2 linked regions of the Enhydrobacter sp. genome follow. The main gene of each other region encodes a partner of the protein of the gene in region 2 in a complex. Links are inferred from orthologs where the notes say so. Each region holds a gene or a part of one and is shown on either strand. Other genes may lie near its edges. The genes, in order: dnaN and dinB.

Region 1 (6,839 bases), 340 kb from region 2 along the record:
CATCTGCGGCAAGGAGGCAAGCCAGGACGAGTTCTTCTTCACCTTCAACTCGCTGGTGGAGCAGAACAAGCAGATCGTGCTCTCCTCCGAGAAGCCGCCATCGGAGCTGCAGGACATCGAGGAGCGCATGCGCTCGCGGCTGGGCAGCGGCCTCGTCGCCGACATCCACTCCTCGACCTACGAGCTGAGACTCTCGATCCTGCAGACCAAGGCCGAATCGGCGCGCGTCCCGGTGCCGACCGCGGTGCTGGAGTTCCTGGCCCACAAGATCAGCACCAACATCCGCGAGCTCGAGGGTGCGCTGAACCGGGTCGTGGCCCACGGCCAGCTCATCGGCCGCGAGATCACCGTCGAGATGGCGCAGGACGTGCTGCACGACCTGCTGCGCCAGGCCGACCGCAAGGTGACGGTCGACGAGATCCAGCAGCGGGTCGCCGCGCACTACAACATCAAGCTCGCCGAGATGAGCTCGCCGCGCCGGGCCCGCTCGGTGGCCCGCCCGCGCCAGGTCGCGATGTACCTCGCCAAGCAGCTCACGACCTTGAGCCTGCCGCAGATCGGCAAGCGCTTCGGCAACCGCGATCACACCACGGTCATGCATGCCGTCCGCAAGATCGAGGAGCTCAAGATCTCCGATCTTTCGATTGCAGAGGACGTCGAGCTGCTCAAGCGCCAGTTGCAGGGCTGAGCCCGGCTTGGCGGGACGTTCGAAGCGGGGCCGCAAAGGCCCCGTTTCCTTTCCGGTCGCAAAGCCCTAAACGCCTCATATTGCGGGCGAAATTGCTTTCAGCCGACGGTCCCCGTGGTATACTTTTCAACCATCCTGCCGGGGCTTCCCCGCCGCCGGTGCGGTGGGCCCAGAAAACACCTCCAATCGGCCCCGATTACAGCGACCCAACCATGAAACTGACGATCGAGCGGGCGGCCCTTCTCAAGGCCTTGGCCCATGTCCAGAGTGTCGTCGAGCGTCGGAACACGATCCCCATCCTCTCAAACGTGCTGATCACCGCCCAGAAGGGCCGGCTGAGCCTTGCCGCGACCGATATGGACCTCGCCATCACCGAGACAGTCGACGCCAGCGCGGCCAAGACCGGCTCGACGACGGCACCCGCGCACACACTTTACGAGATCGTCCGCAAGCTGCCCGATGGGGCACAGGTCGAGCTCGAGACGGCGGCCGACGGCAACAGCCTGGTGATCCGCGCCGGCCGCTCGCGCTTCACACTGCAGTGCCTGCCGCCGGCCGATTTCCCGGCCATGAACGAGGGCGACCTGCCGCATCGCTTCCAGCTTCCGGCGACCGATCTCAAGGGCATCATCGATCGCACACGCTTCGCCATCTCCAACGAGGAGACGCGGTATTATCTGAACGGGATTTATTTCCATGCCGCCAAGGCCGCCGGCACCGACGTGCTGCGCGGCGTCGCGACCGACGGCCATCGCCTGGCGCGAGTCGAGGTGCCGCTGCCCAAGGGCGCCGGCGACATTCCGGGCGTGATCGTGCCGCGCAAGACCGTGGGCGAGGTGCGCAAGCTGCTGGACGAAAGCGACGGGTCGGTCGATGTCGAGCTGTCCGACACCCGTATCCGCTTCGCCACCGGCAACGTCACCCTGGTGAGCAAGCTGATCGACGGCACCTTCCCCGACTACGAGCGCGTCATTCCGACCGGCAACGACAAGGTCCTGAACGTGCCGTGCAAGGAGTTCGCCAACGCCGTCGACCGCGTCTCGACCATCTCGACCGAGAAATCGCGCGCCATCAAGCTCGCTGTCGGCAAGGGCGTCGTGACCCTGTCGGCCACCAGCCCCGACGCGGGCAGCGCCACCGAGGAGATCGAGGTCGACTACAAGGAAGCCGGCCTCGAGATCGGCTTCAATTCCCGCTATCTGCTCGACATCACCGAGCAGATCGCCGGCGCGGAGGCGCGGTTTCTGATGGCCGATGCGGGCTCGCCCACCCTCGTGCGCGACGGCGCCGACGAGAGCGCGCTCTACGTGCTCATGCCGATGCGGGTATGACGCCGCCGGCCATCAGCGCTCTCGCCTATTCTCCCGACGCCGCAACCGGCGCAGCGCCGGCCCTTCTGGCCGTGCGCCAGGTGCGTCTGACCGATTTCCGCAACTACGGTCAGCTGCGCCTCGAATGCGGTCCCGCGCCTGTCGTCCTGGTGGGCGCCAATGGTGCGGGCAAGACCAATCTCCTGGAGGCGCTTTCCTTCCTCGTTCCCGGGCGCGGCCTGCGCCGGGCGCGGCTCGACGAGGTGGCGCGCCGGTCGCGCGGCGGCGAGCCTGCAGCGTCAACCTGGGCGGTCGCCGCCACCCTGGACACGCCCGAGGGCCGGCTGGCCGTGGGCACCGGGATCGAGCCGCCGCGCAATGGCGGCGGCCTGGCGCGGCGGGCGGTGCGGATCGACGGTCGGCCGGCAGCGAGCCAGACCGCGCTTGGCCTGCATGTCGCGGCGGTCTGGCTGACGCCGCAGCAGGACCGACTGTTCCTCGACGGCGCGGGCGAACGCCGACGGTTCCTCGACCGGCTCGTGACGGCGCTGCATCCGGAGCATGCCGGCGACGTCGCGGCTTACGAGAATGCGCTCCGCCAGCGCAGCCGCCTGCTGGGCGAAGGCAACCGCGATCCGCACTGGTTCACCGCCCTCGAGGACACGATGGCCCGCCACGGCGTGGCCTTGGCGGCGGCGCGGGCCGATACCGTCCAGCGGCTCGATGCGGCGGCGCGGCTGGGCGTCGGACCTTTCCCGCGCGCCTCGCTGGCCATGGCTGGCGACATTGACGGCTGGGTCGCCTCGATGGCGGCGATCGACGCCGAGGACCGGTTGCGTGCCGAGCTGGCCGCCAGCCGCTTGCGGGATGCCGAAAGCGGCACCACATATTGCGGGCCGCATCGCAGCGATCTCAGCGTTCGCCATCTCGATCTCGACCTGCCGGCCGCCGACGGCTCCACCGGCCAGCAGAAGGCCCTGCTCGTGTCGATCGCCTTGGCCCATGCCCGCCTCGTGGCGTGGTCGCGGGGGCGGCCGCCGCTTCTGCTGCTGGACGAAGTCGCCGCGCACCTCGATGCGGAGCGCCGGGCTGCGCTGTTCGACGAGATCATGGCGCTTGGCGTGCAAAGCTGGATGACCGGCACCGACGCCGGCCTTTTTGGGCCGCTGGCCGGTCGCGCGCAACTCCTGCGCGTGGCCGATGGAACCATCGCGGCAGGCTGAACCCTTTTGGATCAGGATGATGAGCGAGAACGAGCAAGTCCCGAACGGCAACGGCAATGGCGAGGACTACGACGCCAGTTCCATCAAGGTCCTGCGCGGCCTCGAGGCCGTCCGCAAGCGACCCGGCATGTATATCGGCGACACCGACGACGGCACCGGCCTGCACCACATGGTCTACGAGATCGTCGACAACGCCATCGACGAGGCGCTGGCGGGCTACTGCGACCAGGTCGACGTGATCCTGCACGGCGACGGCTCCGTCACGGTGCGCGACAACGGCCGCGGCGTGCCGGTCGACATCCACCGTGAAGAGGGCGTCTCCGCCGCCATCGTCATCTTCACCCAGCTCCATGCCGGCGGAAAGTTCAACCAGAATTCCTACAAGGTCTCGGGCGGGCTGCACGGCGTAGGAGCGGCGGTGGTCAACGCGCTGTCCGAGCATCTGGACGTGCGCATCTGGCGCAACGGCAAGGAACATTTCGTGCGCTTCCGCAACGGCGATCCGGAGGGGGATCTCGGGGTCGTGGGCGATGCGCCCGAGGGCAAGCGCGGCACCGAGGTGACCTTCCTGCCCTCGCCGGAAGTGTTCAGCCAGACCGAGTTCGACTACGGCACCCTCGAGCACCGGCTGCGCGAGCTCGCCTTCCTGAATTCGGGTGTGCGCATCGTGATCACCGACGAGCGCGGCGCCGAGATCAAGGTCACGGAGCTCTTCTACGAAGGCGGCGTCGAGGCCTTCGCCAAGTATCTCGACCGCAACAAGCAGGTGCTGCACAGCCCACCGGTCTCGATCCGCGGCGAAAGGGACGGAATCACGGTCGAAGTCGCCATGCAGTGGAACGACAGCTACCACGAGACGATGCTGTGTTTCACCAACAACATCCCGCAGCGCGACGGCGGCACGCATCTCGCCGGCTTTCGCGGCGCGCTGACGCGGACCCTGAACAAATACGCCGACGAGGCGGGCATCTCGAAGAAGGAGAAGGTGAGCCTCACCGGCGACGACATGCGCGAGGGGCTGACCTGCGTCCTGTCGGTGAAGGTGCCCGATCCGAAATTCTCCTCGCAGACCAAGGACAAGCTGGTCTCGTCCGAGGTCCGGCCGGTCGTCGAGGGCGTGATCGGCGACAAGCTCAGCCAGTGGTTCGAGGAGCATCCAGCCGAAGCGCGCAAAATCGCCACCAAGGTGGTCGAGGCGGCGGCGGCCCGCGAGGCCGCGCGCAAGGCGCGCGAGCTCACCCGGCGCAAGGGCGCGCTCGATGTGAGCTCGCTGCCGGGCAAGCTCGCCGACTGCCAGGAGCGCGATCCAGCGCTTTCGGAGCTCTTCATCGTCGAGGGCGATTCGGCCGGCGGTTCTGCCAAGCAGGGCCGCAACCGCGCCTTCCAGGCGATCCTGCCGCTGCGCGGCAAGATCCTGAATGTCGAGCGCGCCCGCTTCGACAAGATGCTGTCCTCGGCCGAGATCGGCACGCTGATCACGGCGCTCGGCACCGGCATCGGCGTCGACGACTTCACCTTGGACAAGCTCCGCTACCACAAGATCATCATCATGACGGACGCGGACGTCGACGGCTCGCATATCCGCACCCTCCTGATGACGTTCTTCTATCGCCAGATGCGCGAGCTGATCGACCGCGGCCATCTCTACATCGCCCAGCCGCCGCTCTTCAAAGCCGTCCGGGGCAAGTCGGCGATCTACCTGAAGGACGAGCGCGCGCTGGACGATCACCTGATCCGGACCGGGCTCGAGGGTGCGACGCTCCGACTCGGCGACGGTACCGTGCAGGCCGGCGACGATCTGCGGCACACGGTCGATATCGCCCGCTCCGTCTCGAACCTCGTGAAGCCGCTGGCGCTGTCGCGCCGCGTGACCAACCAGGCGGTGATCGAGCAGGCCGCGATCGCTGGCGCCTTCAAGCCGGACATCCTGGCCGATGCCGAGCTCGCGCGTCAGACGGCGAACTACGTCGCCCGCCGCCTGAACGCGGTGAGCGCGCCGCTGGAGCGCGGCTGGACCGGCGAGCCGACCGCCGATGGCGGCCTCGCCTTCAGCCGGCGCCTGCGCGGCGTGCAGGAACGCCACGTGATCGACGGTCCGCTGATCAAGAGCGCCGAGGCGCGCCGGCTGGATGCGCTGGCGGCCGACCTGCAGGCGGTCTACCTGCAGCCGGGTGCGTTCGTCGCCAGGGACAAGGAAACGCCGATCGCCTCGCCGACCGAGCTGTTCGCCGCGGTGCTCGAGGCCGGTCGCAAGGGCATGACCATCCAGCGCTACAAGGGGCTGGGCGAGATGAATCCCGACCAGCTCTGGGAAACGACGCTCGACCCCGAGGCGCGGACCCTCCTGCAGGTCAAGATCAACCATGCCGACGAGGCGGACGAGATCTTCTCGACGCTGATGGGCGACGTGGTCGAGCCGCGGCGCGACTTCATCCAGGACAATGCGCTCAAGGTGGCGAATCTCGATGTCTAGGCTGCTGGCGACCGCGGCAGCGATGCTCGCCCTGGCCGGGCCGGCGTTTGCCCAGACGGCCGGCAACCCCGCGCCCAGCACGCATCCCGGCACCAGGCTCAGCTTTCCGCCCAGCCTGGGCGGGGCCACGCTGGAGCAGAGCCTGAGCGAGGACGGATCGGTCGCCTATATGTACGGCATCAACAAGATGAAGATTTACGTCTACATCGAAGGGGGCCGACGCGTCCCGCCGGGCAGTGACGCGCCTATCGTCATGAACCGGTTCGCGGCCGAGCTGAACGAGGCCGAGACGAAGCTGAAGTCGGCCGGCTACACCCGGTTCGAGCGGCCCACGGTCCCTTCGTCCTGCATCTACGGCAGCGTCGCCTTCCGCTGCATTGTCTACAGCGTTCGGTCGACCGCCGGTCGCCTCTTCAGCAAGCTCCTGCTGACCGGCTACCATGACTACTTCCTGAAGATCCGCATCGACTGGGCGGCCGGCACGGCGACCCAGGCCGATGCCGACCAGGCCTTGCAGTCGTTTGTTCCAGCCCTGATTCATTGAGATACTTCGGCGTCATCCTGGACGCCGTGGCCGCCTAAAGCACCATTTGGGTCTGGGTGACGACCGCCACCAGCTTGCCCTCGGCGGTGGTGATGCGGGTTGTCCAGACCTGCGTGCGCCGGCCGCGATGGACCGGCGTCGTCTCGCCGATTACGGTCGCGCCGACCGGCGCCGGCCCGACGAAGTTGGTCTTGCTTTCGATCGTGGTCGTGCCCTTGCCCTCGGGCAGATTCAGCACCGTGGCGGCCGCGCCCAGCGTGTCGGCGAAGGCCATGATCGCTCCGCCGTGCAGCACGTCGGGCCGCGTGCAGAGTTCCGGCCGGACGACCATCTCAGCCTTCACGCCCGCCTCGCTCGCCGTCACGAACCTGAGCCCCAGGACCTTGGCGAAGGGCAAATGGCGGTCGTTGAGGAATTGAGCCTTGTCCATTGTCGTCTCCGTCTGGCTGGCTGGCCGTTGCTCCCATGCCGACGCCGCTCCGACAATTACGCTCGAGGTAATCGGCGGGGCCGCGGTGCGATGTTAGTCTGCAGGCCATGACGAACAATCCCCTGCCCACGACCTCGTCCACGCCCTCGGCCGTGCTCGCCAATCAGCCCG
Region 2 (6,644 bases):
AGGAGCCCATGTCGCACGAGCCCTGGACGTTGTTCTGGCCGCGCAGCGGGTTCACGCCCACGCCGGGCCGCCCGATATTGCCGGTCGCCATGGCGAGATTGGCGAGCCCCATGACGGCCGTCGTGCCCTGCGTGTGCTCGGTGACGCCAAGGCCGTAGTAGATCGCGGCATTGCCGCCGGTCGCATAGAGACGCGCCGCGCCGCGAATCGTTTCCGCGGGCACGCCCGAGAGGGCGCTGACGGCTTCGGGGCTGTTCTTCGGATCGGCCACAAAGGCAGCCCAATAGTCGAATGCGCCGGTATCGCAGAAGCTGCGCACGAACTTCTCGTCGACCAGGCCCTCGGTCACGACGACATGCGCAAGCGCATTCAGGACGGCGGCGTTCGTGCCCGGCTGCAACGCCAGATGGTAGTCGGCCTTCACATGCGGCATTCGGACGAGATCGATCCGGCGCGGATCGATCACGATCAGCCGCGCGCCCTGACGCAACCGCCTCTTCATGCGCGAGGCGAAGACGGGATGGGCGTCGGTCGGATTGGCGCCGATCACCATGACGACATCGCATTGATCGATCGAGTCGAAGTCCTGTGTGCCGGCCGAGGTGCCGAAGGTGGCGTTGAGGCCGTAGCCGGTCGGCGAATGGCAGACACGCGCGCAGGTATCGACGTTGTTGTTGCCGAACCCGCCGCGCACCAGCTTCTGCACCAGATAGGTCTCCTCGTTGGTGCAGCGCGACGAGGTGATGCCGCCAATGGCGAGCCGGCCGTACTTCTCCTGCAGGCGCTTGAACTCCGAGGCGACGCGGTCGATCGCGGTCTCCCAGCTCACCTCGCGCCACGGCTCGGCGATGCTCTCGCGCATCATCGGCTTCAGGATGCGCTCGCGATGGTTGGCATAGCCCCAGGCGAAGCGGCCCTTGACGCAGGAATGGCCGCGATTGGCCTTGCCATCCTTGTACGGCACCATGCGCACGACATCCTCGCCGCGCATTTCCGCCTTGAAGCTGCAGCCGACGCCGCAATAGGCGCAGGTCGTGACCACCGAATGCTCGGGCCGGCCCGATGCGATCACCGATTTCTCGATCAGCGCGTCGGTCGGGCAGGCCTGCACGCAGGCCCCGCAAGACACGCACTCCGAGCTCAGGAAATCGTCGACCGGCGTGCCGGCCGAGACCCTGGACTCGAAGCCCCGGCCCTCGATGGTGAGCGCGAACGTACCCTGCACCTCCTCGCAGGCGCGCACGCAGCGCGAGCAGACGATGCACTTCGCCGGATCGAACACGAAATAGGGATTGGACTCGTCCTTCGCCTCGCTCAGGTGATTGGCGCCGTCGCGACCGTACCTCACCTCGCCGACACCCACCGCCTCGGCCATCTCCTTCAGGTCGTCGCCGGCGGCCCCGGTCGGATGATCCGAGAGATAGAGCTCCATGACGCCACGTCGGATCCGGGTCAGGCGCTCACTCCTGGTCGAGACGACCATGTCCGGCGCGACCGGCGTCGTGCAAGAGGCGGGCGTGCCGGCACGGCCGGCGATTTCGACCAGGCACAGGCGGCACGAGCCGAACGCCTCCAGCGAATCGGTGGCGCAGAGCTTGGGCACGTCGATGCCGGCCTCGATGGCCGCGCGCATCACCGAGGTGCCGGCGGGCACGGTGACGCCCTTGCCATCGATCGTGAGCGCGACTTGCTCCGCCGCCCGGCTGACGGGGGTTCCGTAGTCTGTTTCGACGATGAGTGACATGGCCATGTCCTCTAGTCCGCCGCTGCGGCCGCAAGCCGCGGGCGGTCGAAATCCTCGGGAAAGTGCTTGATGGCGCTCATCACGGGATAGGGCGTGAAGCCGCCCAGGGCACAGAGCGAGCCGAACTTCAGGGTCTGGCAGAGATCCTCGATCAGCGCGAGGTTGGCGTCGCGCCGCTCGCCGCGAATGATCCGGTCCATGGTCTCCATGCCGCGTACGGAGCCCAGCCGGCAGGGCGTGCACTTGCCGCAGGATTCGAGGGCGCAGAACTCGAGGGCGAAGCGCGCCTGGTGCGCCATGTCGACGGTGTCGTCGAACACCACCAGGCCGCCATGGCCGATCAGCCCGTCGAGCTCGGCGTAGGCCTCGTAGTCGTAGGGCGTGTCGAACAGGCGGCGCGGGAAATAGGCGCCGAGCGGCCCGCCGGCCTGCACCGCACGGATCGGACGGCCGCTTCGCGTGCCGCCGCCGATCTCCTCCACGAGCTCGCCCAGGCTCAGGCCGAACGGCGCCTCGAACAGGCCCGCGTACCTGACATTGCCGGCGAGCTGGATCGGCATGGTGCCGCGCGAACGGCCGAAGCCCAGTGCCGCATACGCATCTGCGCCGTCGGCCAGGATCGCCGGGGCCGTGGCGAGCGAGATCGCGTTGTTGACCACCGTCGGCTTGCCGAACAGACCCTTGTGCGCCGGCAGCGGCGGCTTGGCGCGTACCTGGCCGCGCCTGCCTTCGAGGCTGTCGAGCAGCGAGGTTTCCTCGCCACAGACATAGGCGCCAGCGCCAACGCGCACCTCGATGTCGAACTTCGCGTCCGGTCCCAGCAACCCATCGGCTTCAGCGAGGGCGATGGCACGCTCCATCGTACGCACCGCATCGGGATATTCGGAGCGGATATAGACGTAGCCCCTGGTCGCGCCGACGGCGAAGCCCGCGATCGCCATGCCTTCGATCAGCAGGAAGGGATCGCCCTCCATGATCATGCGGTCGGCGTAGGTGCCGGAATCGCCCTCGTCGGCGTTGCAGACGATGTATTTCCGGTCGGCCACCGTGTCGGCGACGGTCTTCCACTTGACGCCGGTCGGGAAGCCGGCGCCGCCGCGGCCGCGCAGACCGGATCCGGTCACTTCCTCGATTGTCTTCGCCGCGCCGAGACTCTTCGCGCGCTCAAGGCCGCGCCAGCCGCCGTGCGAGCGATAGTCGGCGAGGGACAGCGGGTCGACGATGCCGCAACGGGCGAAGGTGATGCGCGTCTGCCGCTTCAGGAAAGGAAGCCCCTCCGGCCGTCCGAGATGCAGGCGGTGGCCGGCGCTGAAATCGGCCGCCATCAATTCCGGCACGTCGCGCGGCGTGACCGGCCCGAAGGCGATGCGGCCGGCCGGCGTCTCCACCTCGATCATGGGTTCCAGCCAGAACAGCCCGCGCGACCCTGTGCGCACGATCTCGACCGCCTGTCCGAGGCGCCTCGCCTCCGCCTCGAGCGCCGCCGCCACGCGGTCGGCGCCGACCGCGCGGGCGCCCGCATCGCGCGGCACGAAAAGGCGCCGCGTCATCGCCCGACCTCGCGCGCGATCTCCTCGATCACGGTCGGATCGAGGCGGGCCCTCGGCTCGTCGTCGAGCATCGCGGAAGGCGCGCAGGCGCAGAGGCCCAGGCAATAGACGGCTTCCACCGTCACCGATCCGTCGGGTGCGGTCTCACCCCAGCCGACCCCGAAGCGCTCGAGCACCTGTTGGGCGACCGCCTCGCCATTCATCGACTGACAAGCCTCGGCGCGGCAGAGCTTCAGCACATGCCGGCCCGCCGGCCGGTCGCGGAAATCGTGATAGAATGAGACGACGCCGTGCACCTCGGCACGGGTGAGATTGAGCTCGCCGGCAATGAGACGGATGGCCTCGATCGGCACGCAGCCGAACGTCGCCTGGATGTCGTGCAGGATCGGCAACAACGGCCCTTCCCGATCGTCATGGCGACGGACGATCTCCAAGGCTTGCGCTTCGTTCCATGCCGCGTTCATCGGCCTCTCCGTCCTCAAGGGCGGTGGTTCGTAGACAATGAACGTTCCAGGCAGTCGTGCTCAATAAAGCTCTTTGATGCTGCAATAGAACAATTCAATTGATCAGACCGACTATCCCCTTATTCGACTATAGTCGAACACAAGACCTTGGGGATAAAGCCTATCGTTGCCTAAATCTATTGTGCCAGCGCTTTTGCCAGTCGGCGCGCCTCGGTGACCAGAGCCGAGACCAGGGTCGTCATCGGCTCCCGGGGCGGCACGACCAGTCCGATCTGGTGAACGGCCTCGGGTTCGACAATGGGGATGGAGCGCAGCCGCTCGGTGAGCCCCAAGGTCTCGGCCAGCTTCTCGGGCATGACGCTCGCCCAGCGGCCGGTGCGCACATGGGAGAACAGGACGATCATCGAGTTCGATTCGAGCGTCGGCTCGGCCGCGCCGCCGGCGGCGTGCAGCAGCCCGTCGATGATGCGTCGGTTCTGCATGTCCGGTGTCAGCAGGCAAAGCGGGATCCGGGCGACCTCGGCCCAGGTGACGCGATCGTGGTTGCCGAGCGGGCTTTCGGCCGACGTGAGCAGGCGGTACTGCTCGTTGTAGAGCGCAACCGCGCGCATGCGGCCGAGCGGCTCGTTGTCGATATAGGTGAGGCCCGCGTCGACCTCGAGATTGTCGAGCATCGACAGCACCTCGATCGAGGTGCGCGACAGGATGGTGAACTTCACGTTGGGATGGCGCGCGCGATAGGGCGTGGTGAGCGCCGGGACCATGGCGAGCGCGGTCGGGATGGCCGCGATCCTGAGATGGCCGGCCAGACCCTTCTTCAGGGTCTGCACCTCCTGGCGCATGGCGCGGGCGTCGGCGACGATGCCGCGCGCCCAGTCGAGGACGCGCTCGCCCTCGGCGGTGAAACCCAGGAAGCGGGACGTGCGCTGCACCAGCATGACGCCGAGCGTATCCTCGAGCTGCTTGATGCCGGCCGAGAAGGTCGGCTGCGTGACGCCGCATTGCTCGGCCGCCCGGCCGAAATTGCGCTCCCGGGCGAGCGCCAGCAGGTATTCGAGCTTGTCGATCATCCCGCCGCTGCCCTAGAGGCCCAGCGTGAGTTGCGGCGGTGCGGACCCGACACGCATTCCCATGTTCGACAGCGACACACCCAGAAGACGCACCTTCTTCTCGAGCGGAAAGATCGTGCGCACGAGCTCGACGCTCGCCTGTTCGAGCTCGGCCCGGCTCGCCACCGGCGCGGGCAGCGTCCGGCTGCGGGTGACGATCTGGAAGTCGGCGTACTTGATCTTCACCGTCACGGTGCGGCCGGCCACGCCGGTGCGCTCGCAGTATCCCCAGACATCCCCCAGCACCGACAGCACGCCCTCCTCGATATCGATCGGCCGGCCGAGATCCTGCGCAAAGGTGGTCTCCGAGCCGACCGACTTGCGCGGCCGGTCGGGCACCACGCGGCGGCCGTCCTGCCCGCGGGCGATGGCGTGGTAATACGTCCCCGACTTGCCGAAATAGCGCTGCAGGAACTCCAGCGACTGCGCCTTGAGATCGGCGCCGGTGTGGATGCCGAGCCTCTTCATCTTGGCCTCGGTGGCCGGGCCGACGCCATGGAACTTGCCGACCGGCAGGCCTTCCACGAAGGCCGGTCCCTTCTCCGGCCGGATCACGAACTGGCCGTTGGGCTTGCGATGGTCGGAGGCGAGCTTGGCCAGGAACTTGTTGTAGGAGATGCCGGCCGAGGCGGTGAGACCGGTCTCGGCGAGGATGCGCGCGCGGATCTCGCGCGCGATCTCCGACGCGAGCGGCATGTTCTTGAGGTTGGTCGTGACGTCGAGATAGGCCTCGTCGAGCGACAGCGGCTCCACCAGCGGCGTGTATTCGAGGAAGATCGCCCGGATCTGTTGGGAGACCTGCTTGTAGACCTCGAAGCGCGGCTTCACGAACAGCAGCTCGGGACAGAGCCGGCGGGCGGTCGCCGAGGGCATGGCCGAGCGCACGCCGAAGCGGCGCGCCTCGTAGCTCGCCGCCATCACCACGCCGCGCTCGCGGCTGCCGCCCACGGCGAGCGGCCTGTCGCGCAAGCCGGGATCGTCGCGCTGCTCCACGGAGGCATAGAAGGCATCCATATCGAGATGGATGATCTTGCGGATGTCCGCCTCGGCCATGACGGCGAAGCCTACGACCTTCCCTCCGGCCGCTCCAAGCCTTTCGGCACTTGCACGAACGCCGTTGCCGTCTCAAAACCGCGCTGACCTGTCCGCATGAAGGCCCGCCATGCCCGCGCCGATCAACGACGAGATCCGCATCCTCACCCCGTCGGGGATGCTGGGCTACGGCTTCCCGCTCGATCATTTCAAGCGCGGCCTCGCGCTGGGGCCGCACGCGATCACCATCGATTCGGGCTCGACCGACTCGGGGCCGCAGAAGCTCGGCTTGGGCGAGATGACCTGCAGCCGCGAGGCCTATATCAAGGACCTCGAGGTGCTGCTGGGGGCGCAACAAGAAGCGGGGGTGCCGCTCCTGATCTCCTCGGCCGGCGGCGATGGCAGCAACCTGCATGTCGATGCTTTCCGCGACATGATCGCGGAGATCGCGCGCAGGAACGGCTGGCGGTTCAGGCTGGCGAAGATCTACGCCGACATCGACAAGGATCATATCCGCCGCGAGCTGAGGGCCGGCCGGGTCGAGCCGCTCGGACCGGTGCCGCCGCTCGATCCACGCGAGATCGAGGCGGCCACGGTGATCGTGGCGCAGATGGGCGCCGAGCCGTTCCTGGAGGCGCTCGGCGGCGGCGATGTCGACGTGATCGTGAGCGGGCGGAGCTACGATCCCTCGCCGACGGCCGCGATGGCGATCCGCGCCGGGTTCGATCCGGCGCTCGCCTGGCAC

The links.
Region 1: the proteins of dinB (region 2) and dnaN are in contact, whole or in part, in a solved structure (PDB 1OK7), measured with the Escherichia coli proteins. The link is inferred for Enhydrobacter sp. from one-to-one orthologs.

What each region holds. Positions count from the first base shown.
Region 1 is NZ_CP126889.1:2,128,723-2,135,561, reverse strand. The notes cover bases 1-2,959. They hold dnaN (DNA polymerase III subunit beta), read left to right. Parts: upstream 1-900; coding sequence 901-2,019; downstream 2,020-2,959. Other genes in these bases: recF (DNA replication/repair protein RecF), read left to right, coding at 2,016-2,959; dnaA (chromosomal replication initiator protein DnaA), read left to right, coding at 1-688. In the rest of the region: more of recF, read left to right, coding at 2,960-3,221; gyrB (DNA topoisomerase (ATP-hydrolyzing) subunit B), read left to right, coding at 3,241-5,694; OJF58_RS10690 (hypothetical protein), read left to right, coding at 5,687-6,238; OJF58_RS10685 (PaaI family thioesterase), read right to left, coding at 6,273-6,668; OJF58_RS10680 (helix-turn-helix transcriptional regulator), read left to right, coding at 6,776-6,839. UniProt on the Escherichia coli protein: Confers DNA tethering and processivity to DNA polymerases and other proteins. Acts as a clamp, forming a ring around DNA (a reaction catalyzed by the clamp-loading complex) which diffuses in an ATP-independent manner freely and bidirectionally along dsDNA.
Region 2 is NZ_CP126889.1:1,785,462-1,792,105, forward strand. Bases 3,881-6,644 are described here. They hold dinB (DNA polymerase IV), read right to left. Parts: upstream 5,921-6,644; coding sequence 4,841-5,920; downstream 3,881-4,840. Other genes in these bases: OJF58_RS09040 (LysR family transcriptional regulator), read right to left, coding at 3,935-4,828; OJF58_RS09050 (acyclic terpene utilization AtuA family protein), read left to right, coding at 6,030-6,644. Outside these bases: fdhF (formate dehydrogenase subunit alpha), read right to left, coding at 1-1,744; OJF58_RS09030 (NADH-quinone oxidoreductase subunit NuoF), read right to left, coding at 1,756-3,294; OJF58_RS09035 (formate dehydrogenase subunit gamma), read right to left, coding at 3,291-3,758. UniProt on the Escherichia coli protein: Poorly processive, error-prone DNA polymerase involved in translesion repair and untargeted mutagenesis. Copies undamaged DNA at stalled replication forks, which arise in vivo from mismatched or misaligned primer ends.